Regions from separate parts of the Plantactinospora sp. DSM 117369 genome, predicted to be linked through region 2. Evidence: riboswitches for the same ligand, from Rfam matches in the RefSeq annotation. Region 2 holds a riboswitch; the other holds the start of a gene.
What was found. A riboswitch is a leader RNA that binds a small molecule or an ion and turns the genes downstream of it on or off. The one in region 2 is predicted to bind ZMP and ZTP.
Positions count from the first base shown of each region.

Region 1: linked by a shared signal. The riboswitch ahead of ACSMXO_RS39860 (bifunctional 5,10-methylenetetrahydrofolate dehydrogenase/5,10-methenyltetrahydrofolate cyclohydrolase) and the one ahead of ACSMXO_RS21255 (glycine hydroxymethyltransferase) in region 2 are both predicted to bind ZMP and ZTP.

Region 1 covers NZ_CM132446.1:9,294,677-9,305,570, forward strand. Annotated here, with positions in the region: gene ACSMXO_RS39850 (hypothetical protein) at 1-289, opposite strand, end outside; gene ACSMXO_RS39855 (DUF4230 domain-containing protein) at 286-1,104, opposite strand; ZMP/ZTP riboswitch at 1,262-1,349, shown strand; gene ACSMXO_RS39860 (bifunctional 5,10-methylenetetrahydrofolate dehydrogenase/5,10-methenyltetrahydrofolate cyclohydrolase) at 1,374-2,273, shown strand; gene ACSMXO_RS39865 (RNA polymerase sigma factor) at 2,352-2,855, shown strand; gene ACSMXO_RS39870 (extracellular solute-binding protein) at 2,848-4,293, shown strand; gene ACSMXO_RS39875 (endo-1,4-beta-xylanase) at 4,507-5,667, shown strand; gene ACSMXO_RS39880 (hypothetical protein) at 5,664-5,999, opposite strand; gene ACSMXO_RS39885 (DUF1622 domain-containing protein) at 5,996-6,400, opposite strand; gene ACSMXO_RS39890 (DUF427 domain-containing protein) at 6,412-7,182, opposite strand; gene ACSMXO_RS39895 (glucose 1-dehydrogenase) at 7,211-7,990, opposite strand; gene ACSMXO_RS39900 (glycoside hydrolase family 15 protein) at 7,987-9,789, opposite strand; gene ACSMXO_RS39905 (acyl-CoA dehydrogenase family protein) at 9,958-10,894, opposite strand, start outside.
Region 2 covers NZ_CM132446.1:4,890,464-4,901,357, forward strand. Annotated here, with positions in the region: gene ACSMXO_RS21230 (ATP-binding cassette domain-containing protein) at 167-2,542, opposite strand; gene ACSMXO_RS21235 (VOC family protein) at 2,724-3,134, opposite strand; gene ACSMXO_RS21240 (helix-turn-helix transcriptional regulator) at 3,140-3,589, opposite strand; gene ACSMXO_RS21245 (SDR family oxidoreductase) at 3,700-4,428, opposite strand; gene ACSMXO_RS21250 (hypothetical protein) at 4,683-5,402, shown strand; ZMP/ZTP riboswitch at 5,520-5,610, shown strand; gene ACSMXO_RS21255 (glycine hydroxymethyltransferase) at 5,630-7,090, shown strand; gene ACSMXO_RS21260 (SigE family RNA polymerase sigma factor) at 7,228-7,749, shown strand; gene ACSMXO_RS21265 (hypothetical protein) at 7,749-9,050, shown strand; gene ACSMXO_RS21270 (siderophore-interacting protein) at 9,101-9,979, opposite strand; gene cydB (cytochrome d ubiquinol oxidase subunit II) at 10,144-10,894, opposite strand, start outside.

The DNA.
Region 1 (10,894 bases), 4.4 Mb from region 2:
ATGCCAGCGGGGAGTCACCGTCCCCGGTGACGATGTTGATGCCGTACCCGCTGGTGGCCGCGACGATCACGGCGGCGGCCGGCCCCCGGACGTGGGTGAGGTAGACGTCCTGCCGGGCCCCCTCGACCAGCCGGTCGAGGGGGCCGACCCAGTTCCGCAGCAGGTGTACGACCAGGTTGGCGACGAGGACGACCGCCATGACCAGGATGGACCAGATCGCGGCCCCGAACAGCAGTGGTGGCTCGTCGGCCGACGGTGCCGCCGGCACGCTCAGGGCCGCGGCGGTCACGGCTGGACGTAGGTGATGGTCACCTGCTCGTAGCCGAGTGACCGGAGCATCTGGTCCAGCATCTTCCGGGTGTTCTCCTGGGCGCGCTCGCCGAGCCCGCTGCTCTTGGCCGCGTCGGCGATCTTCTGCTCGGCCTTGAGATAGACCTCGCGCTGCCGGTTCGGGTCGCTGCCGAAGACCTCGCCGAGCTGGCTGAGGATGCCGCGCTTCTCGGCGAAGACGTAGCTCCGGTCCAGGTCGAGGTTGACCTGACCGAGCTGCGGCGCCGGCAGCTTGATCTCCACCGACTTCCGGTCGGCGGAGACCACCACCGCGTCGTCGCGGAGCGCTCCGAAGTCGACGTACGCGTCGACGGTGCCGGCCCCGACGAAGAGGGTGCGCTCACCGAGCAGGAAGTCCGGAACGTACTTCCGGTTGCGTTCCAGGTCGACGACGACCTCGAAGTTGCCCTCGGCCGCGACGTACCGGCTGAGGTCCTGGATCGACTTCAGCAGCGGCGGTTGGCTGCGGTCGGTCTCCTCCTTGGCGAACGGGTTGCGCCAGTCCGGCAGGATCCCGCTGACCTGCACGCCGAGCACCAGCACGGCGACCACGCCGATGATGCCGACCAGGACGAACAGGCCACGGCCCCACCGGCTGCCGCCGGTCGGCTCCAGTTCGGACCGGTCCGGCCGGGCCTCGTCTGCGTCGAGCGGCCGGGTGCCGTCCGCCGTGCCGTCGGACCAGGGGTCGGCCGGGTCGGGCGGGGTGGCCTGCCCCTTCGCATAGCCGGGGAACTCACGCGTGGGCTGGTTGACATCGCCTTCTCGGGACATCCGCCCTCACCGTCCTTTTCGAGGAGCACCTGAGGAAAACGGTACGGCCCCGGTACGACAGCCGCGAGTCGAGCCGGACCGACCCGGACCGGCCTCGCGTTTGCCCAGCTCAGGACGGCAACACCGGCAGCGGCGGGACAGCCGGAGGTAGGCTCGCCGTGGCGGTCGTGACTGGCGTCGGGTGGAGCACCACCGGGAAGCGACCGCCGGGCTCGACTCCGTCGCCGTACGCCTGGGTGCCGGGGCTTTCCACGTCGAGAGGAAGCCCCGTGACCGTGTCCGAGACCCGTGCCCCCGAGGTCCACACTGCCCGGCTGCTGCCCGGTGGTCCCGTCGCCGAGGCGGTCTTCGCCGAGGTCACCGCCCGGGTCGCCGCGCTGCGCCGGGCCGGTGTCGTGCCGAGCCTGGCGACGATCCTGGTCGGCGACGACTCCGCCAGCGCCGGCTACATCCGGATGAAGCAGCAGCGCGCCGCCGACCTCGGCTTCGCGTCGCCGCACGTCCACCTGCCCGGCACCGCCGGCCAGGTTGACCTGGTCCGGGCGATCCACGAGTTCAACGAGGACCCTGGGGTGCACGCCATCCTGGTGCAGCACCCCATTGCCCACCTCGACTATCCGGCGGCGATCGGCGCGATCGACCCGGCCAAGGACGTCGACGGGCTGCACCCGGAGAGCCTCGGCCGGCTCGCCGCCGGGCTGCCCGGCCCGGTCCCGTGCACCCCGGCCGGGATCGAGGCGCTGCTCGCCTTCCACGAGATCCCGGTCGCCGGTCGGGACGTGGTGATCCTCGGTCGCGGTACGACCCTGGGCCGCCCGCTGTCGCTGCTGCTCGGCCAGAAACGACCCACCGCCGACGCGGCGGTGACCGTGCTGCACACCGGGGTACCCGACTGGGCGCGGCACACCCGGCGGGCCGACATCGTGGTCGCCGCGGTGGGCGTACCCGGAATCGTGCGGCCGGAGCACCTGCGGCCCGGCGCGGTCGCGATCGGCGGCGGGGTTCGCTACCAGGGACGGCGGCTGCTGCCCGACCTCGACGAGTCGTGCGCGTCGGTCGCCGGGGCGATCACACCCCGGGTCGGCGGGGTCGGCCCGACCACCGTGGCGATGCTGTTCCGCAACGCCGTCGAACTGGCCGAGCGGGCAGTCCACCACTTCGACGGGTGACCCGGAACACCTCGACCGATAGGTTCGCGGTGCAGCAAATCGACGGCGGCCGGCGTTTAGGAGCCCGGAGGAGGACCCTTGGCCCACGGTGCGTTCAGCGACGCCGAGGAGTTCGCTCGGGCGCGGCTGGACGCTTTGCGGCGGTTCGCGTACCTGATCAGCGGCAGCGCGGCCGAGGCGGACGACCTGGCCCAGATCGCGGTGGTCGAGGTGTGGCAGCGGTGGCCGAAGGCCGGCCAGAACCCCGAGGCGTACGCCCGGCAGGTGATCGTGACCCGCAACGTGAGCCGGTGGCGGCGGTGGCGCCGGGAGGTGCTGACCGACGACGTCGAGCACCGGCCCGACGACCCGGCCGCCACCGCGGTGGGCAACGGCGCGCTGTGGCAGGCGTTGCAGCAGCTCGACAAGGCGGAACGGACGGTCGTGGTGTTGCACGTGCTGTACCGGTACACGTTCAGCGAGATCGCCGGCATCTGCGACGAGCCTCCGGGCACGGTTTCCAGCCGGTACGCGAGAGCCAAGCGCGCGCTGCGGGCGCACCTGGCCCCCGCCCAGTCGACGATTCGGAGCGGACGTGGTTGACGAGGAAGGTCCGGTGGACGACCGGCTCGCCCAGGAGCTGGCCGCCACCCTGACCCAGGCACAGGACGCCCTGCCGGCGGCCGCTCCCGGGGCGATCGTCGCGATCCGCCAGCGCTACCGGCGGAAACGGCGGCAGCGGACCGGGCTGGCCAGCCTCGCGGTGGCGGTCCTGGTCCTGGCGGTGACCCTGACCGGCGCCCAACTGACCCCGGGAGTGCCGTCGGTGCCACCGGCCGGCGAGGGGGCGCGGGGGACGATCCGGGTCTGGGCGATCACCCAGCCGGGCGCCGAGCCGGCGCTGCGGAAGCTGGTGAACCGGTACAACCGGAGCGCCGAGGTCGACGTGGATCTCAGTACCTTCGGCAACGAGGAGTACAAGGCGAAGCTGCGGGAGGTCGGCTCGCCGGAGGGTCCGGACGTCTTCGCCAGCTGGGGCGGCGCGAACCTGACCGGGCTGGCCCGGGACGGGCTGCTCGCCGACCTGACCCCGCTGCGGGACGAGCCCGGGGTCGCCGGCCGGTTCCTGCCCAGCGCACTGGCCGGCGGCGTGGTGGACGGCCGGCAGTACGGCATCCCGATGGGCGGCACCCACCCGGTGGTGCTCTTCTACCACCGGGGCGTCTTCGCCGACGCCGGAGTGCAACCGCCACGCAGCTACGCCGAGCTGCTCTCCCTGGTGGAGACGTTCAAGGCCCGGAGCATCACCCCGATCTCCCTGGGCGGCGCCCACGGGTGGACCGAGCTGATGTGGGTGATGTACCTGGCCGAGCGGATCGGTGGCCCCGGCACCACCGCCGACATCATCGCCGGCCACCCCGGCGCCTGGTCGAAGCCGGCGGTGGTGCAGGCGCTACGGGAGGCGCGGGCACTCGCCGCCAGCGGCGCCTTCGGCGCCGACTTCGACTCGACCAGCTACGACGACGGCGCCGCCTCCGGGCGGCTGGCCGGCGGCCACGCCGCGATGCAGCTGATGGGGACCTGGGAATACCCGACCCAGCTCGCCCGGAACCCGGACTTCGTGGCCGACGGCGACCTGGCCTTCGTGCCGTTTCCCACGGTCGCCGGTGGGGTCGGGGACCCGGCCGACCTGGTCGGGGTGCCGACCCACTACTTCTCGGTGCTGGCCGGCGGCCGGCATCGGGAGGCCGCCCTGGGGTTCGTCCGGGCGGTCGCGTCGGACGACTACCTGGACGACCTGGCCGCCGACGGCGAGGTGCCGCCGGTGACCGACGCGGCCGACCGGCTGCGCGGTACGGAGCACGCCGGGTTCGGTACCTCGGTGCACGAACTGGTCACCCGGGCCCCGTCGTACGGGCTGGCCTGGGACCAGGCGCTGGAGCCGGCGGCCGCCACGGCACTCCTCGACAACCTGCGCCGACTGTTCCGGGCGGAACTCACCCCGGAGCAGTTCGCGGCGGCGATGGCGGAGGCCGGCTGAGCACAGCCGCCGATCCACATGGCATCTCCGACGACTCTCCGGGAATGTCGATCCGCCGCCGCAAAGTGTCGGATCTCTGACAGTTGATGCGGCAGCAAAGCCGGGTCCGGCTCGCGTTCCGGTAGGGATCGACGCGCATGCGTCCCCGCGCGCCGCCCCCGCCGGTTCCGGCCGGCGGCTGATGTCGAACCACACCCTGGAGGCCTTGTCTCGATGAGAAAACTTCGGATAGCCCTGGTCGGCGTACTCGCGGCCGGCGCGCTCTACCCGGTCGGGCCGTCGACCGCCACCGCGGCCCCGACCCACGCGCCGCTCGGCGTCGCGCAGGCCAAGGGCGGCTCCGCCGCACACGTACCCGGCGGGACGGCCACGGACCTTCCGCTGCGGGTACTGGCCAGGAAGCACGGCCTCGGCATCGGTACCGCGATCGACATGAACGCGCTGGAGACCGACGCACCGTACCGGGAGCGGGCGGCCCGGGAGTTCTCCGCGGTCACCGCCGAGAACGTGATGAAGTGGTCGGAGCTGGAGCCGACCCGGGGCCAGTACAACTGGGGCCCGGCCGACAAGCTGATCGAGTTCGCCCGACGCAACGGCCAGCAGGTGCACGGCCACACGCTGCTCTGGCACAGCCAGCTCCCCGCCTGGCTGAGCGACGGGGTCGCCGACGGCTCGATCGACTCCGCCGAACTGCGCGACATCGTGCGCAACCACATCAGCACGGTGGTGAAGCACTTCCGGGGCAAGGTCCGGGCCTGGGACGTGGTCAACGAGGCGTTCACCGACGGCGACGCCCCGGTGCTCCGGGACACCATCTTCCGCCAGCACCTCGGCCCGGACTACATCGCCGACGCGCTGCGCTGGGCGCACGCGGCCGACCCGCGGGCCAAGCTCTTCCTCAACGACTACGCGATCGACAACGTCAACCCGAAGAGCACCGCCTACTACGAGCTGGCCAAGCAGCTCCGCAAGCAGCGGGTGCCGCTGCACGGGATGGGTTTCCAGGGCCACCTGGACCTCCAGTACCCGCTGCCGATCGACGCCCCGCAGAACCTGGCGCGGTTCGACAAGCTCGGCCTGGAGACCGCGTTCACCGAAGTCGACGTGCGGTTCTTCCTGCCGGTCGACACCTACAAGGAGGCCGGGCAGGTGGGTAGCTTCAACACCCTCCTGACCGCCTGCCTGCTCACCCCGCGCTGTGTGATGTTCACCGTGTGGGGCTTCACCGACAAGTACTCCTGGGTCCCCGGCTTCTTCGACGGCCAGGGCTCGGCCACCCCGCTGGACGAGAACCTCCAGCCGAAGGCCGCCTACCGGGGCCTCCAGCAGGTACTCGCCGTCGCCTCCGACCCGAACAGCAGGCGCGGCTTCTAGGAGGTCGGTCGGGAGCGGGTCCGGCCCGTGCCCGTTCCCGGCCACCTCACCCTCGACCATCCCACCACCACCCGGTCTCCGGCCGGTCCGGCCCCACCGCCGGGCCGGCCGGAGCCGAGCAGGGCCGCCGAGACGAGCTGGCGGAGCGCGACGACGATCGCGGCGCCGGCGAGATCCGTCCAGCTCTCCAGGGTGGCCAGCCGGACCAGACTGGCCGCCACCAGCAGGTCGAGCAGCACCCGCAGCGCCGTACGCCACGAGCCGGTGGTCAGCAGGGTCACCGCCGCCACCGCCAGGGCGAGCGCGGTGAGCAGGGTGCCGAGTTCCCTCACCGCCGCCCCGTCCCCTCGCCGGCCGGTCCGGCCCGCTCCGCCGGAACACCACCGTCCGGGGTGCCGAGCTGGCGCTGCTCCTGCCGGATCTCCCGGCCGAGGAAGTAGTTCAACGCCGTCCGGATGGTGGCGATGGCGGCCAGCCGGCCGAGCTGGCCGAAGGTCGGCGAGACGGCGGTACGCAGGATGTCGGCGGCGAGCTGGAACTCCAGCCCCAGGGTGAGGAACCGGCCCAGCGACAGCCGGATCGGGGTGAACACGGCGGCCGACCGGTGCCGGATCCCGGCCACCACGAACCGGCCTGCGGTCCAGACCGCGCCGACGAAGATCACTGCCGCCCCCACCGCCTCGACGACGGTGACCAGCACCTGGACGACGCGAGCCAGCAGTTCCTCGGGCAATCCGGCGACCCCTACTCCGGCGACCAGCGGGTGTTCGGCCGGGGCACCGGCTCACCGTCGACGAACAGGTCGACCTTCTCGTTGAAGAACGCCACCATCCCGGCGATCGGCTGTATCAGGTGGGTGGGGAAGTCGTACGCCCAGGCCACGTCGGTGTGCGTGGTGTCGCCGACCCGGACCGACCAGTAGTTGCTGGTCCGGCCCTTGTACGGGCAGGCGGTCTCCGTCTCGGTGGGAATCAGCCGGCCGAGGTCCACCTCGGCCCGGTTCAGGTAGTACCGGGTGGGCACGCCGGTCTCGAAGACCAGCACCGGCGAGCCCGTCTCGGCCAGCACCTCGCCGTCGATCTCGACCCGGACCCGCCGGGTCGACCGCAGCGCGTCCACCCGGGCGTACGGGTCACGCGGGTGCACGAAGACCTCCTCGTCCTCCTCGAACCAGGTGTCCAGGGTGTCCCACTCGAAGCGCACCATGTCGGCCAGCCCCTCGACCGACTTCTCGGTGTGTACCCGGACGCAGCCCGAGTGGTAGGTGTTTCCCACCCGGATGCCGTACTGCCGGGCCGTACCGACGCTGTACTGCTCCAGGTCGTGCTCGTCGACCAGCAGGTCCTGGCGGACGTCCCGGATCGGGATGTAGTAGTGCGGGTAGTGCTGCGCCTCCCAGACGTACCGGGCGTTGGTGGTGTCGAAGACCCACTCGCCGTTGAGCACGCCGCGGATCCGCCGGGCGCAGGGTTCGACGTGGTCGATCGGTACGATCGCGCGTGGATAGTGGGACACGGCTTCTCCTCCGCGGTTCGGGGTCTGGTCAGGCCCCCTGACCCTGGTTCTGCATCAGGCCACCGTCCACGAAGTACGTCGACCCGGTGACGTAGTCGGCGTCGGAGCTGGCCAGGAAGACCGCCACCCGACCGATCTCGACCGGCTCCGCGGCTCGCTTGAACGGGATGCTCTGCACCTGCTCCTCCAGGTACTTCGGGTCGTCGATGGCCCGTTGGTTGAACGGGGTGAGCACCATGCCCGGCCCGATGTTGTTGACGTTGATCCCCATCGGCGCCAGTTCCAGCGCCATGCTCTTGGCGAGGTTGAGCAGCGCGCCCTTGCTGGTGTCGTAGTCCGAACCGCCGGCCCGGGCCACCTCCTGGTGGATCGAGGTGATGTTGATGATCTTGCCCTTGCCGCCCTGGTCCCGACGGTGCCGGGCGAACCGCCGCGAGCAGAAGAAGGCGCCGTAGACGTTGATCCGGATCGCCCGGTCCCAGGTCTCGGTGTCCAGGTCGATCACCGGGATGCCCGAGGCGTCCACCCCGGCGTCGTTGATCAGCACGTTCAGCTCGCCGAACTCGGCCAGCGCGGTGTCGAACATCGCCTCCACCTGGTCCTCTTCGCTGATGTCGCCGCGCACCACGACGGCCCGCCGGCCGGCCTGCTCCACCTGCTGCCGGGTGTGCTGTGCGCCGTCGTGGTCGTGCAGGTAGTGCACCACCACGTCGGCGCCCTCCTTGGCGAACTCGATCGCGGTGGCCTGACCGATTCCGGAATCCGAACCGGTGATCAGCGCCGTCGTTCCTTCGAGCCGTCCAGTCATCGGCTTCCTCCCCCTGTCGGCACCGTCTCGTCCGAGGCGGTGGTGAGTTCCCAGGCCGCGCTGATCAGTCCGATGTGCGAGAACGCCTGCGGGAAGTTCCCGAGCTGCTCCCCGGTGTGCGGGTCGACCTGCTCGGCGAGCAGCCCGAGGTCGTTGGCGACGCCCGCCACGTTCTCGAACATCGCCGCCGCCCGGTCCCGTTCGCCGGCCAGCACCAGGCACTGCACCAGCCAGAAGGAGCAGATCGTGAACGCCGCCGGATCGCCCGCCCAGCGCCGGACCAGACCACCCCGGGAGAGCCGCTCCTCGATCAGCCGGATGGTGGCCCGCATCCGGTCGTCGGTGGCGGGGAGGAAGCCGGCGAGCGGCATGAGCAGCACGCTGGCGTCGAGCTGCTCCGAGCCGAAGGCGCCGGTGTAGGCACCGACCTGCGCGTTCCAGCCCTCCCGGAGTACCGTCTCCCGGATCTCGTCCCGGGCCGCCACCCAGCGGGCCAGGTCGTCCGGGTCGGCCAGCCGGTCGCCGAACCGCACCGCCCGGTCCAGCGCCACCCAGCAGCCCACCTTGGACGACACATAGTGCCGGGCGACGTCCCGGGCCTCCCACATCCCGGCATCCGGCTCCCGCCACCTCGTCACCGTCTGGTCGGCGAGGCTGCGCAGCAGGTCGCGGACCTCCGCACGCATCGGGTCGAGGTAGTCCCGCAGCCGCCAGGCCGCGTCCAGCACCTCGCCCGGCACGTCGAGCTGATGCTGCCGCCACGCCTCGTTGCCGACCCAGACAGGGGAGCTGTTGGCGTAGCCGCGCAGCGTCTCGATCCGGCGCTCGGTCAGGTCCCGCTCCCCCTCCACACCGAACATGATCGGCACCGGCTGGCCGTCGATCCGGCCGACCGCCGAGGCGACCCAGCCGAAGAGCCGGTTCGCCTCCGTCGGGCAGGCCGCGACCCAGAGCGCCCGCAGCGTCAGGCTGAAGTCGCGCAGCCAGGCGTACCGGTAGTCGTAGTTGCGGTCACCGCCTAGCTCCTCCGGCAGCGAGGTGGTCGCGGCGGCCACCACCGCGCCGCTCGGCACGTAGGTGAGCCCCTGCAACACCAGGGCGTTGCGCCGGACCAGTTCCGGATAGCGGCCCTGGTAGTCGTGGTGTGCCGCCCAGGACCGCCAGCCGGAGACCGTGTCGCCGAACGCGTCCGTCTCGTCCACCGGGTGCGGCGCCGTCTCGTGGAAGGTCGGCCGGTAGGCGAGGACGAAGGTGTCCCGCTGCCCGGCACCGACGGTGAACCGGGCCGCCGCCTCGGACCCCTGCACCGTCAGCGGCATCGGGGCGGTCATCGCCAGCGTCGTCGGCCCGGAGGTCGCGGTCAGTTCGCCGTCCCGCCACACCAGGTACGCGGTCCGCCGGCCGTACTCGAACCGGGGGTGATAGGACAGCTCCATCGGAACGGCCCCGGAGAGGCCCTCCACCACCCGGACCAGGACTCCGGGGGACTTACGGCCGATTCCGTGTCCCCGGGCGCCCGCCTCCAGCAGCAGCCCGTCGGTCAGCGACACCTCGCCGTGCTCGGTCCGGAACACCGTACGCAGCACCAGGGTGTCGGGCAGGTAGTTCCGGCGGACCTCGAAGCGCTCGACCGGCCGGATCCACCAGTGCCCACCGGTGACGTCGAGCAGGCGGCAGAAGACCGAGGGCGCGTCGAAGCGCTCCGGGCACCACCAGTTGACCGAGCCCGAGCGGTCGACCAGCGCGGCACTGCGCCCGTCGGCCAGCAGTCCGTGCTCGGCGATTCCTCCGGCCTCCACGCGGCGGGCTACCCCCGGCCGGCGGCTCTAATCCCGCAGGTCAGCCAGGGCGGGCGGGGTACCCGCGACTTGACAACACGAACTTAGGTCAGGCTAACCTACTACACCTGGCCGGCGCGCTCCGCTCCGCCCGCAAGGTGGCCTGACGTAGCCGCCCGGCGTGCCGGGTCAGCCGCCGAACGCGGACAGCCCGGTGAGCCGCTGCCCGATCACCAACTGGTGGATCTCCGAGGTGCCCTCGTAGGTCAGCACGCTCTCCAGGTTGTTGGCGTGCCGGAGCACCGGATATTCCCCGCTGATGCCGTTCGCGCCGAGGATGGTCCGGCACTGCCGGGCGATGGCGATCGCCTCCCGGACGTTGTTCAGCTTGCCGACGCTGACCTGCTCCGGCCGGAGCCGGCCGGCGTCGGCCAGCCGGCCCAGGTGCAGGGCCAGCAGATAGCCCTTCTGCAACTCGACCGCCATGTCGGCCAGCTTGGCCTGGGTGAGCTGGAAACCGGCGATCGGCCGGCCGAACTGCTCGCGGCTGGTGGCGTAGTCGATCGCGGCGTGCAGGCAGTCCCGGGCGGCGCCGAGCGCACCCCAGACGATGCCGTACCGCGCCTCGGTCAGGCAGCTCAGCGGGGCCCGCAGCCCGGTCGCGGCCGGCAGTTGGGCGTCGGCCGGCAGCCGGACCTCGTCGAGCAGGATCTCCCCGGTCGAGGAGGCGCGCAGCGACATCTTCTGCCGGATCTCCCGCGCCGTCACCCCGGGCGTCTGCATGGGTACGACGAAACCCCGCACTCCCTCGTCGGTACGCGCCCAGACGACGGCGAGATCGGCGACCGGCGCATTGGTGATCCACATCTTGCCGCCGGTCAGCACCCAGTCGGAGCCGTCCCGGCGGGCCCGGGTCGTCATCGAGGCGGGGTCGGAGCCGTGGTCCGGCTCGGTCAGCCCGAAGCAGCCGATCAGCTCGCCGGCCGCCATCCGGGGCAGCCAGTGCTGCTTCTGCTCCTCGGAGCCGTACCGCCAGATGGCGTACATGGCCAGCGATCCCTGCACCGAGACCAGCGACCGTACCCCGGAGTCGCCGGCCTCCAGTTCCAGGCAGGCCAGCCCGTAC
Region 2 (10,894 bases):
GGCCGGGAGAAGTGGCCCTGCGGATCGCGCGTCACGCGTCGACGGCCGGTGCGGGAGTCCTCCGGGCCGGCGTCGCCGTAGTCGTCGACGCCGGCCCCATTCCAGAGATTGCGCCGCTCGTGAGCGTGTCCCCGCTCCGCTCGCGGTGTCCGCAGAGGGCTCTCGGTCAGCGGCCGACGTAGGCCGCGAGGTGCTGGCCGGTGAGGGTGGAGCGAGCGGCGACGAGATCGGCGGGTGTGCCCTCGAAGACGATCCGGCCGCCGTCGTGGCCGGCTCCGGGACCGAGGTCGATGATCCAGTCGGCGTGTGCCATGACCGCCTGGTGGTGCTCGACGACGATGACCGACTTGCCGGCGTCGACGAGCCGGTCGAGCAGGCCGAGCAGTTGCTCGACGTCGGCGAGGTGGAGGCCGGCGGTCGGCTCGTCGAGGACGTAGACGCCGCCCTTGTCGGCCATGTGGGTGGCCAGCTTGAGCCGCTGCCGCTCCCCGCCGGAGAGCGTGGTGAGCGGCTGGCCGAGGCTGAGGTAGCCGAGCCCGACGTCGGCGAGCCGGTGCAGGATGGCGTGCGCGGCCGGGGTACGTGCCTCGCCGGTGCCGAAGAACTCCTCGGCCTCGGTCACCGACATCGCGAGTACCTCGCTGATGTCGCGGCCGCCGAGGTGGTATTCGAGTACCGATGCCTCGAACCGCTTTCCTTCGCACTCCTCGCAGGTGGTGGCGACGCCGGCCATCATGGCCAGGTCGGTGTAGATGACGCCGGCACCGTTGCAGTTGGGGCAGGCGCCTTCGGAGTTGGCGCTGAACAGCGCCGGCTTCACCCCGTTGGCCTTCGCGAACGCCTTGCGGATCGGGTCGAGCAGTCCGGTGTACGTCGCCGGGTTGCTCCGTCGCGAGCCGCGGATCGCGCCCTGGTCGATCGACACCACGCCCGCGCCGGCCGGGATCGACCCGTGTACGAGGGTGCTCTTGCCGGAGCCGGCGACGCCGGTGACGACGACCAGCACTCCGAGCGGGATGTCGACGTCGATGTCGCGCAGGTTGTTGGCGGTGGCGCCGCGGATCGGAAGCCGGCCGGTGGGCTTGCGCACCGTCTCCTTGGGGGCGGCGCGGTCGTCGAGATGGCGGCCGGTGATGGTGCCGCTGGCCCGTAGCCCCTCGACCGTGCCCTCGAAGCAGACGGTGCCGCCCGCCGTACCGGCGCCGGGGCCGAGATCGACGACGTGGTCGGCGATGGCGATGGTCTCCGGCTTGTGTTCCACCACGAGTACGGTGTTGCCCTTGTCGCGGAGCCGTAGCAGCAGGTTGTTCATCCGCTGGATGTCGTGCGGGTGCAGGCCGATGGTGGGCTCGTCGAAGACGTAGGTGACGTCGGTGAGCGAGGAGCCGAGGTGGCGGATCATCTTGGTGCGCTGCGCCTCGCCGCCGGACAGGGTGCCGGACGGGCGGTCGAGCGAGAGGTAGCCGAGCCCGATCTCCACGAACGAGTCGAGGGTCTGCCGTAGCGAGGCGAGCAGCGGCGCCACCGACGGTTCGTCGAGGTCGCGGACCCATTGGGCCAGGTCGCTGATCTGCATCGCGCACGCCTCGGCGATGTTGACCCCCTTGATCCGTGACGACCGGGCGGCCTCGCTGAGCCGGGTGCCGCTGCAATCGGGGCAGATGGTGAAGGTGACGGCGCGGTCCACGAACGCGCGGATGTGCGGCTGCATCCCCTCCCGGTCCTTGGAGAGGAACGACTTCTGGATTTTGGGGATCAGACCCTCGTAGGTGAGGTTGGCGCCTTCGACCTTCACCTTGGTCGGCTCCCGGTAGAGGAAGTCCTGCATTTCCCGCTTGGTGAACTCGCGGATTGGTTTGTGCGGGTCGAGGAAGCCCGACTCGGCGTAGGTGCGTACGGTCCACCAGCTGTCCGACTTCCAGCCGGGGATGGTGAAGGCGCCCTCGGCGATCGACTTGGAGTCGTCGTATAGCTGGGTGAGGTCGATGTCGGAGACCCTGCCCCGGCCTTCGCAGCGTGGACACATGCCGCCGGTGCGGGTGTAGGTCTGTTTCGTGGTCTTGCCGGCGACCGTGATCGCACCGCTCGCGCGGACCGAGGCGACGTTGAAGGAGAAGGCGCTGGGCGAGCCGATGTGCGGCTCCCCCAGCCGGCTGAAGAGGATCCGCAGCATGGCGTTGGCGTCGGTGGCGGTGCCGACGGTGGAGCGGGGGTCGCCGCCCATCCGCTCCTGGTCGACGATGATCGCGGTGGTCAGCCCGTCGAGTACGTCGACCTCGGGCCGGGCCAGTGTGGGCATGAAGCCCTGCACGAAGGCGCTGTACGTCTCGTTGATCATGCGCTGCGACTCTGCGGCGATCGTACTGAACACCAGTGAGCTCTTGCCGGAGCCGGAGACGCCGGTGAAGACCGTCAGCCGGCGCTTCGGGATCTCGACGCTGACGTCCTTGAGGTTGTTCTCCCGGGCACCGTGCACGCGGATCAGGTCGTGGCTGTCGGCGACGTGTGGCGCGGGCGGTGGGGTGTCCGTGCTGGTGGCCATGCTTCCGTTTCTTCCCTTCGTGGCGGGCCGCCGCACGGTCTCCGGCGGCGTCGCCTGACGCTTTCCGACCGGGTTGGAGTCGTTTGTCTGGTTTCTCTGCTCCGTGGTCGCGACAACGGTACGCGGGTCCGCCCCGGTCGGTGGCATCGCCGGGGTACCGGCCCGACCGACGCTGTCCGGGTCAGCGGAGTTGGTTGATCCGGATCAGGTTGCCGGCGGGGTCGCGGAAGGCGCAGTCGCGGATCCCGTACGGCTGCTCGGTCGGCTCCTGGACGACGTCGGCGCCGCTGGCCTGGAGCCGGTCGAAGACCCCGTCGAGGTCGTCGGTGGCGAGGGTGATGGCGGTGTAGGTGCCCTTGGCGATCATTTCGAGGACGGTGCGCCGCTCGTCGTCGGTGATGCCGGGGTCGGCGGCCGGCGGGTGCAGGACGATGGACGTCTCGGGCTGCCTGACGGGGCCGACCGTGATCCAGCGCATCCCCTGGTATCCGACGTCGTTGCGGACCTCGAAGCCGAGGGTGTCGCGGTAGAAGGCCAGCGCGGCGTCCGGGTCGGTGTGCGGGAGGAAGGCCGCGTGAATGCTGATGTCCATGGCCATCACGCTAGATGCGGCTGCCCGACCTGCGCTTCTCGATTCCTGATCGGTCTGGTCACCTGTTTCGCGATGCACGGTGGCATCTCCCCGGTCGCTTGAGCCGTCTGGGCCCGGTAGGTGCTCGGCGGTACACCGACCAGTTCGGTGAACCGGGTGCTGAAGGTGCCCAGCGACTGGCAGCCGACCGCGAAACAGACCTCGGTGACGGTGAGGTCGCCGCGCCGCAGCAGTGCCATGGCGCGCTCGATGCGCCGGGTCATCAGATAGGCGTACGGCGACTCGCCGTAGGCGAGCCGGAACTGGCGGCTGAGGTGCCCGGCGGACATGTTCACGCCGCGGGCGAGCGCCTCGACGTCCAGCGGCTGGGCGTGCTCCCGGTCGATCCGGTCCCGGACCCGACGCAGCCGTACGAGGTCGCGAAGGTGCTGTGCCTCGGCGGGTGTGCTGCTCACCTGCGAAATCGTGCCATAAGGTGCCGACATTGCCCAGCGCGGCTGGCGTCCCACCAGGACGTCTTGCCGATACGGCCGTTCCGGCGCCGCCTGGAGGAGTCGGGACGGGGCTACATGCCGCCGGCGACCCGGAGTACCGCGCCGGTGGTGTAGGAGGCGGCGTCGCCGAGCAGCCAGACGATCGCGGCGGCGACCTCGTCGGCTCGGCCGGCGCGGCCGAGCGGTACCCGGCCGGCGGCCCGGCGGGCCCGGTCGGGTACCCCGGAGATGGTGTGGATCTCGGTGTCGATGATGCCGGGTGAGACGGCGTTGACCCGGATGTCTCGGGGGGCGAGTTCCTTGGCCAGTCCGACGGTGAGGGTGTCGGTGGCGGCTTTGACGGCGGCGTAGTGCACGTATTCGCCGGGGCTGCCGAGGGTGGCCGCCGCCGAGGAGACGTTGACGATCGCCCCGCCGGAGCCGAACCGGCGGGCGGCCTGCTGGGCGCAGAGGACGTAGCCGATGAGGTTGACGTCGACGACGCGGCGCAGGTCGGTGACGGTCAGGTCCTGGAACGGGCCGATCGGGCTGGTCACTCCGGCGTTGTTGACCAGGCCGGTGGGTTCGCCGAGCTTCCCGGCCTCGTCGAAGAGTCGTAGCACCTGGTCGGGGTCGGTGGTGTCGGCGCGGACGGCCAGGCCCTGGCGTCCGGCGGTGGCGATGTCGCGGAGTACGGCGTCGGCGGCTTCGGTGTCGCGGCGGTAGCAGAAGACGACGTCGTGTCCGGCGGTGGCGAGGTGTCGTACGGTCGCGGCGCCGATTCCCCGGCTGCCGCCGGTCACCACCGTCAGCGGCGTCATGGGCCTCTCCCTCGGTTGTCGCCTCCCCCGGCTGCCGGGTCGGGGCCGGGGTGTGCCGGCGCGTGGCGGTGCGGTTGTCGCGGGTTGGCCGCGCGGGTCCGGTAGCTGGCGATCCTGCCAGGTGTGGGCGCGGCGGAGGTGGCGGGGACCGGGCGGCGGTTTTGTTGATCTCGGACCGGTGTGTCCGTCTCGACGTTGTCGGGCCGGCCTGGTAGTAAGTCATGAATCAAACAGGTGTACGGAAGAGGGATCCGATGGCTGCCGCGCGTACCGCCGAACAGGGCTTGTCCACCGAGGAGTTGCAGCAGATCAGGGACGCGTTGGCGGGTGGCCGCAAGCCGAAGGTGATGTTCACCGAGGCGGCGGGGCAGATCGCCGGTCAGCTCGGTCAGGTGGTGGAGTTGACCGATCCGGAGGTGTCCGAGGAGTGGGTGGTGGTCCGGTTCGGCCGGGACGAGTTGCCCTTCTCCCCCACCGATCTGGCTGTCGCGCCGAAGGGTGCGACCCGGCGGGCGGCGGTCAAGCCGGAGCCGGAGCCCGAGCCGGCCGCCGAACCAGAGTTCAAGATTGTCAGGGAGCCGGTTTCGGCTTCCCGCGAGGAGGCAGCAGTGACCGCAGTGGACACTCCCCCGGCCCGTCCGTCCGACGGCGACGGCGAGGCGAAGCCGGCCCGTCGGGCGACGAAGGCGGTGAAGCCGAAGGGGCCGGCGGGGTTGACGGTCACCCTGACGTACGCGGAGGGCGAGTGGACGCTGGCGGCGACGCAGGGCACGAAGTCGCTGGCGAAGCCGTACGTGATCAAGCCGGCCGAGGCGTTGAAGATGGTGGCGCTGATCGATGTCCCCGGGGTGCACGAGGCGGTGGAGCAGATCATGGCGGTGGAGCGGCGGGAGGCCGAGCAGCAGGCGGAGAAGTTGCGGGCCGAGCTGGCGGAGATCGAGGCGCGGTTGGCGGAGCTGCGCGACGCGGGCTGAGCCGTCGGCGTGGAGCCTCGGCTGGCCGTGCTCGCGGCGCCGGCCGGGGCTGGCGGTCGGATCGGGGCGGCGGGTTGGCGTGGTTGGTCGCTGCGGGCCGGGCGGGTTGGTACGCTCGGCCCGGACCGTGACTGGCGTGCTGGGATGGGGTCAACCATCGGGAAGCGGTCCCGTCGAGTGACGTGTGCCGTGCGCCTGGGCCAATTTTTCCTGCCCAGGAGGTTTCCATGGCCAATCAGGTGTCCCCACTCGGCACGAGGTCCACGGAGTCGGTCGCGTTCGGTGCGGCGTTGGACGTGGTGCGTGCGGTCGAGCCCCGGATCGCCGACGCGATCGGGGCGGAGCTGGCCGACCAGCGCGAGTCGTTGAAGTTGATCGCCTCGGAGAACTACGCGTCCCCGGCGGTGCTGCTGGCGATGGGTAACTGGCTCAGCGACAAGTACGCGGAGGGCACGATCGGCCGCCGGTTCTACGCCGGCTGCCGCAACGTCGACACCGTGGAGTCGGTCGCGGCGGAGCATGCCCGGGAGTTGTTCGGAGCGGCGCACGCGTACGTGCAGCCGCATTCGGGGATCGACGCGAACCTGGTGGCGTTCTGGGCGGTGCTGGCCGACCGGGTGGAGTCACCGGCGTTGCGGCGGGCCGGGGTCCGGCACGTGAACGAGTTGACCGACCAGGACTGGGCGGTGTTGCGGCGGGAGCTGGGTGACCAGCGGATGTTGGGCATGTCGTTGGATGCGGGCGGGCATCTGACGCACGGTTTCCGGCCGAACATCTCCGGCAAGATGTTCGACCAGCGTAGTTACGGCACCGATCCGGAGACCGGACTGCTGGACTACGACGAGCTGCGCCGGGTCGCCCGGGAGTTCCGGCCGTTGATCCTGATGGCCGGCTATTCGGCGTACCCGCGGCGGGTGAACTTCCGGCTGATGCGGGAGATCGCCGACGAGGTCGGTGCGACGCTGCTGGTCGACATGGCGCACTTCGCCGGGCTGGTGGCCGGGAAGGTGTTCACCGGTGACTTCGATCCGGTCCCGTACGCGCATCTGGTGACCACGACGACGCACAAGTCGTTGCGGGGGCCGCGCGGCGGCATGGTGCTGTGCGGGCCGGAGCTGGCCGACCAGGTGGACCGGGGCTGCCCGATGGTGCTCGGCGGCCCGCTGCCGCATGTGATGGCCGGGAAGGCGGTCGCGTTGGCGGAGGCGCGGCGGCCGGAGTTCGCGGCCTACGCGGGCCGGGTGGTGGAGAACGCGGTGGCGCTGGCGGAGGGGTTGTTGCGGCGGGGAGCCGAGCTGGTGACCGGTGGTACGGACAATCATCTGCTGCTGGTGGACGTGTCGGGGTACGGGTTGACGGGGCGGCAGGCGGAGGCGGCGCTGTTGGATGCCGGCATCGTGACGAACCGGAACTCGGTGCCCCGGGACCCGAACGGCGCCTGGTACACCTCCGGGATCCGGGTCGGTACGCCGGCGTTGACGACCCGGGGGCTCGGGGTGGCCGAGATGGACGAGGTCGCCGGGTTGCTGCACACGGTGCTGTCGCAGACCCGGCCGGGGGTCGGGCCGGACGGCGCGCCGTCGAAGGCCCGGTACGTGTTGGATCGGGCGGTTGCCGAGCGGGTGGCGGGGCAGGCCGCGGATCTGCTGGCAGGTTATCCGCTGTATCCGGTGGTCGATCTCGGCTGACGTGGTCGATCTCGGCTGATGGTGGTTGGTCCGGGCTGAGGGTGGTGGTGGCGGGGTCGGGTCGAGTTCGGTGGTGGTGGCGGTAACCCTCGCGGCTTCCCGCGGCGTCTGTGGAGGCGACGAGACCGGGAGGGTGGATGCGAGAGTCGCGTGGTGCGGAGTTCGACGACTTCGTCCGGACGCGGTCGGTGGCGCTGTTACGGGTCGCCTACCTGCTGACGGGTGATCGGCATGAGGCGGAGGACCTGCTCCAGGAGGTGTTGGAGCAGGTCTATCTGCGTTGGCGGCGGGTGCGGACGGTGCCGGAGGCGTACGCGCGGCGGGCGTTGGTGAACCGGGCGGCGAGCCGGTGGCGGCGGCGGGCCCGGCGGCCGGAGCGGGCGCTGGGTGATTTCGACCCGTCGACGCCGGACCGTACCGAGGATGTGCTGGTCCGGGAGTCGGTGGTCGCGGCGTTGCGGGCGTTGCCGCACCGGCAGCGGGCCGCGGTGGTGCTCCGTTTTCTGGAGGATCTGTCGGTCGCCGACGTCGCCGCCGCGCTGGACTGTTCCGAGGGTGCGGTGAAGAGCCACACCGCGCGGGGGTTGGCGCGGCTGCGGGCGGCGCTGGCCGGGACCGGTCTCGTCCTGTCTGTTTCCAACGGTTCCGGAGGTTCGTGATGACGATCGACGACGTGGATGTGCCGGGGGTCCTGCACCGGGCGACGGCGCACCTGAGCGAGCCGCCCGGCCTGCTCGACGACGTGCGCCGGGGTGGGCGGCGGCGGCTGGTGCGCAGGCGGGGGGTGCTGGCGGCCGGTCTGCTGGTGGTCGGGGCGGCGTCGACCGGCGGGGTGCTCCAATGGGGCGGTGGTGGCCGGGTCGAGGTCGCGGCGCCGCTGTTCGACCGGCCGTCCCGGGGTGATCTGGCGGGCAACGAGGTGTTCGTGCGGCGGCTGCTGGCGGTGTGGCGGCGCGCGATGGCGGATACCGAGACCGGGGTACGGGGTGCGCCGCACGTGGTGTGGGCGGGTAGCACTCCGGCGGGGCCGGCCGCGTTCGTGATGCAGCGCACCGCCGAGCATCCGGTGGTGTCGGAGCCGGGTGGGGCACGGCTGGCGGCGGTGGCCGCGTTTGTGGAGTCGGTCGGGGACCGGTTGCGGGTGATGACGGTGGAGCAGGTCGACGAGGACGGTATGGACGGCAACTCGCAGGCGGCGTTGCTCGGGGAGAACCGGGACGTGCTGGTGGTGCTGGATGTGGGGCGGCCGGTGGAGTTCTCCCGGGATCTGCGGTTCGCCGCCGATGGGAGGGTGTTGCGGACGTTCGTGCCGGTGCCGTTCCGGGACGGGGCGGCGGTGCTGGAGGTGCCGGCGCAGCGGGCGAAGATCACTCTTGCGTTCCGCCGGCTGGGTGGGCTGAGGGACCAGGTGTACCTCAGCAACGCCTCGGAGATCCTTTTTCCCGGGGGGCGGGACCGGCCTGCTCCCCCGGTGCGCGATCACGTGTTGCCGGGTGCGGAGAGGGTGTGGGGCAAGCCGTCGGAGTTGGTGCAGCGGTACGTCAACGAGCCGGACTCGCTCGCCGACTACTACGACCGGTGGGGCATGCACACCAGTGACGGCTCTCCGCTGCTGACGGTGTACGGGGTCACTCCGGACGGCCGGCTGTTGATGGTGACGACGGTGCAGTACGACGACTATCCGTCTCGGGTGGTCGCGCTGCTGGGGCCGGTCGCTGGGCCGTTGCGGCCGGTGACGAGCGCGGTGGCGGACTGGTCGGCGAGGTTGCCGGTGCGGCTGCGGTTGCCGGACGGGCAGGGCACGGTGGTGGCCGCCGAGGGGGCGGCGTTCGGTTACCGGGTCGACGGCGACGGTGGCTGGCGGGATGCGGGCCGGGACGCGGCTCTGCTGCCGGCGGCTGCGGTGGAGTTGCGGGTGACGCCGTCGAGCGGGTCGGCGCAGACGGTTCCGCTGCGTTGACGGTCCGCCGGTCCGGGTGCCGATCCCACCGGCACCCGGACCGGCGGGGTTCATCCGGTCCGGGTGCCGGTGGTGGTGGTTTCGGCGTCGGCGAGGCGTTCGCGTGCCTCGGCGAGGTCCTCGTCGGTCGGGTCGTCGTCCTGGGTCAGGTTCCGTCGCCAGTAGCCGGTGAAGTCGATCGACTGTTTCGGCAGGCCCCGGTCGTCGACGAGGTGTCGCCGCAGCGCGCGTACGGTGCCGGCCTCGCCGGCCAGCCAGGCGAAGACGGAGCCGGCCGGGAAGGTCGCGGCGCGTACGGCGTCGAGCAGCCGGCTGCCGTGTGCGGCCGGCGGGTCGCCGCGGTGCAGCCAGTGCAGGGTGAGGTCGGCCGGGGTGTCGAGGTGCTGCTCCTCGGCCGGGTCGGGGATCTCGACGAAGGCGTGCGCGCGGGTGCCGGCGGGGAGCGCCTCGACGATGGTGCCGATCGCCGGCAGCGCCGACTCGTCGCCGGCGAGCAGCATCCAGTCGGTGCCACCGATCGGGACGGGGCGGGCGAAGACCGCGGACGGGCCGAACATGCCGAGGGTGTCGCCGGGGGTGGCGGATTCGGCCCATCGGGTGGCGGGGCCGGCGTGCTCGTGCAGGACGAAGTCGATGTCGATCAGGTTGCCGTGCGGGTGGTGTGCCCGGATGGTGTAGCTGCGGGTCCAGGGGCGGGCGGGTTCGGGGATGTCGGCGAATCCGGCGTACCAGCGCCAGAGGTCGGGGTCGGGTTCGGGCAGCCGGGGGCGGCGCTGCCCGGGTCTGGGGAAGTAGAGCTTCACCTGTTGGTCGGGTCCGTCGAGGTGGAGGTCGGCGAGGTCGTCGCCGGTGAAGGTGATCCGGGCCATCCGCGGCGTGATCCGGGCGACGTCGGCGACCCGGATGAACCGGATCGGGAGTTGTCCCATCGGGGTGCCTTTCGACGGTTACGAGTAGTCGGTGCCCTGACTGAGCCTTTCGCTTCAATTATTTCATTGAAGTCCTTGTAGAGACTTCGAGTGAACGGGTGCGGGCAGTGCCGGTGGTGGGCGCGGAAAAGTCTCAACTCGCGGGTTGCGTCGCGGCGGGTGGGTCACCGGGGGATGTTGGCGACCCCGATCCGCTTGCGGAACACCCAGTAGGTCCAGCCCTGGTAGGCGAGGACGACGGGGGCGAAGAAGGCGGCCACCCAGGTCATCACCTTCAGGGTGTAGGCGCTGGAGGCGGCATTGTCGATGGTGAGGGTGCCGGCCGGGTCGGCGGTGGACGGCAGCACGGTCGGGAACAGCGCGGCGAACAGGGCGGCGACGGTCAGCCCGATCGCGGCGGCGGTGCCGACGAAGGCCCAGCCCTCCCGGCGTACCCGGGTGGCGGCCAGCGCCCCGACCAGGGCGAGCGCGGCGGCCACGGCGAGCCCGACGGCGGCCGGGGTCTGCCGGATGGTCAGGCCGACGGCCAGGAACGCGGCCGTGACCAGGGCGGTGGCCGTGGCCGCCCGGGCGGCGAGCCGGCCGGCCCGGACCCGGATCTCACCGGTGGTCTTGAGCGCGAGGAAGACGGCGCCGTGCGTGACGAACAGCGCCGTCGTGGTCACCCCGCCGAGCAGCGCGTACGGGTTGAGCAGGTCGAGCAGTCCGCCGGTGTAGTCGTGCCGCGCGTCCAGTGGTACGCCGCGCAGCAGGTTGCCGAGGACGACCCCCCACAGCGCGGCGGGGATCAGCGAGCCGAGGAAGATGGCGAGGTCCCAGCGGGCCTTCCAGGCTGCCTCCGGGCGCTTGTGCCGGTACTCGAAGGCGACGCCTCGGAAGATCAGGGCGAGCAGCACGAGCAGCAGTGGCAGGTAG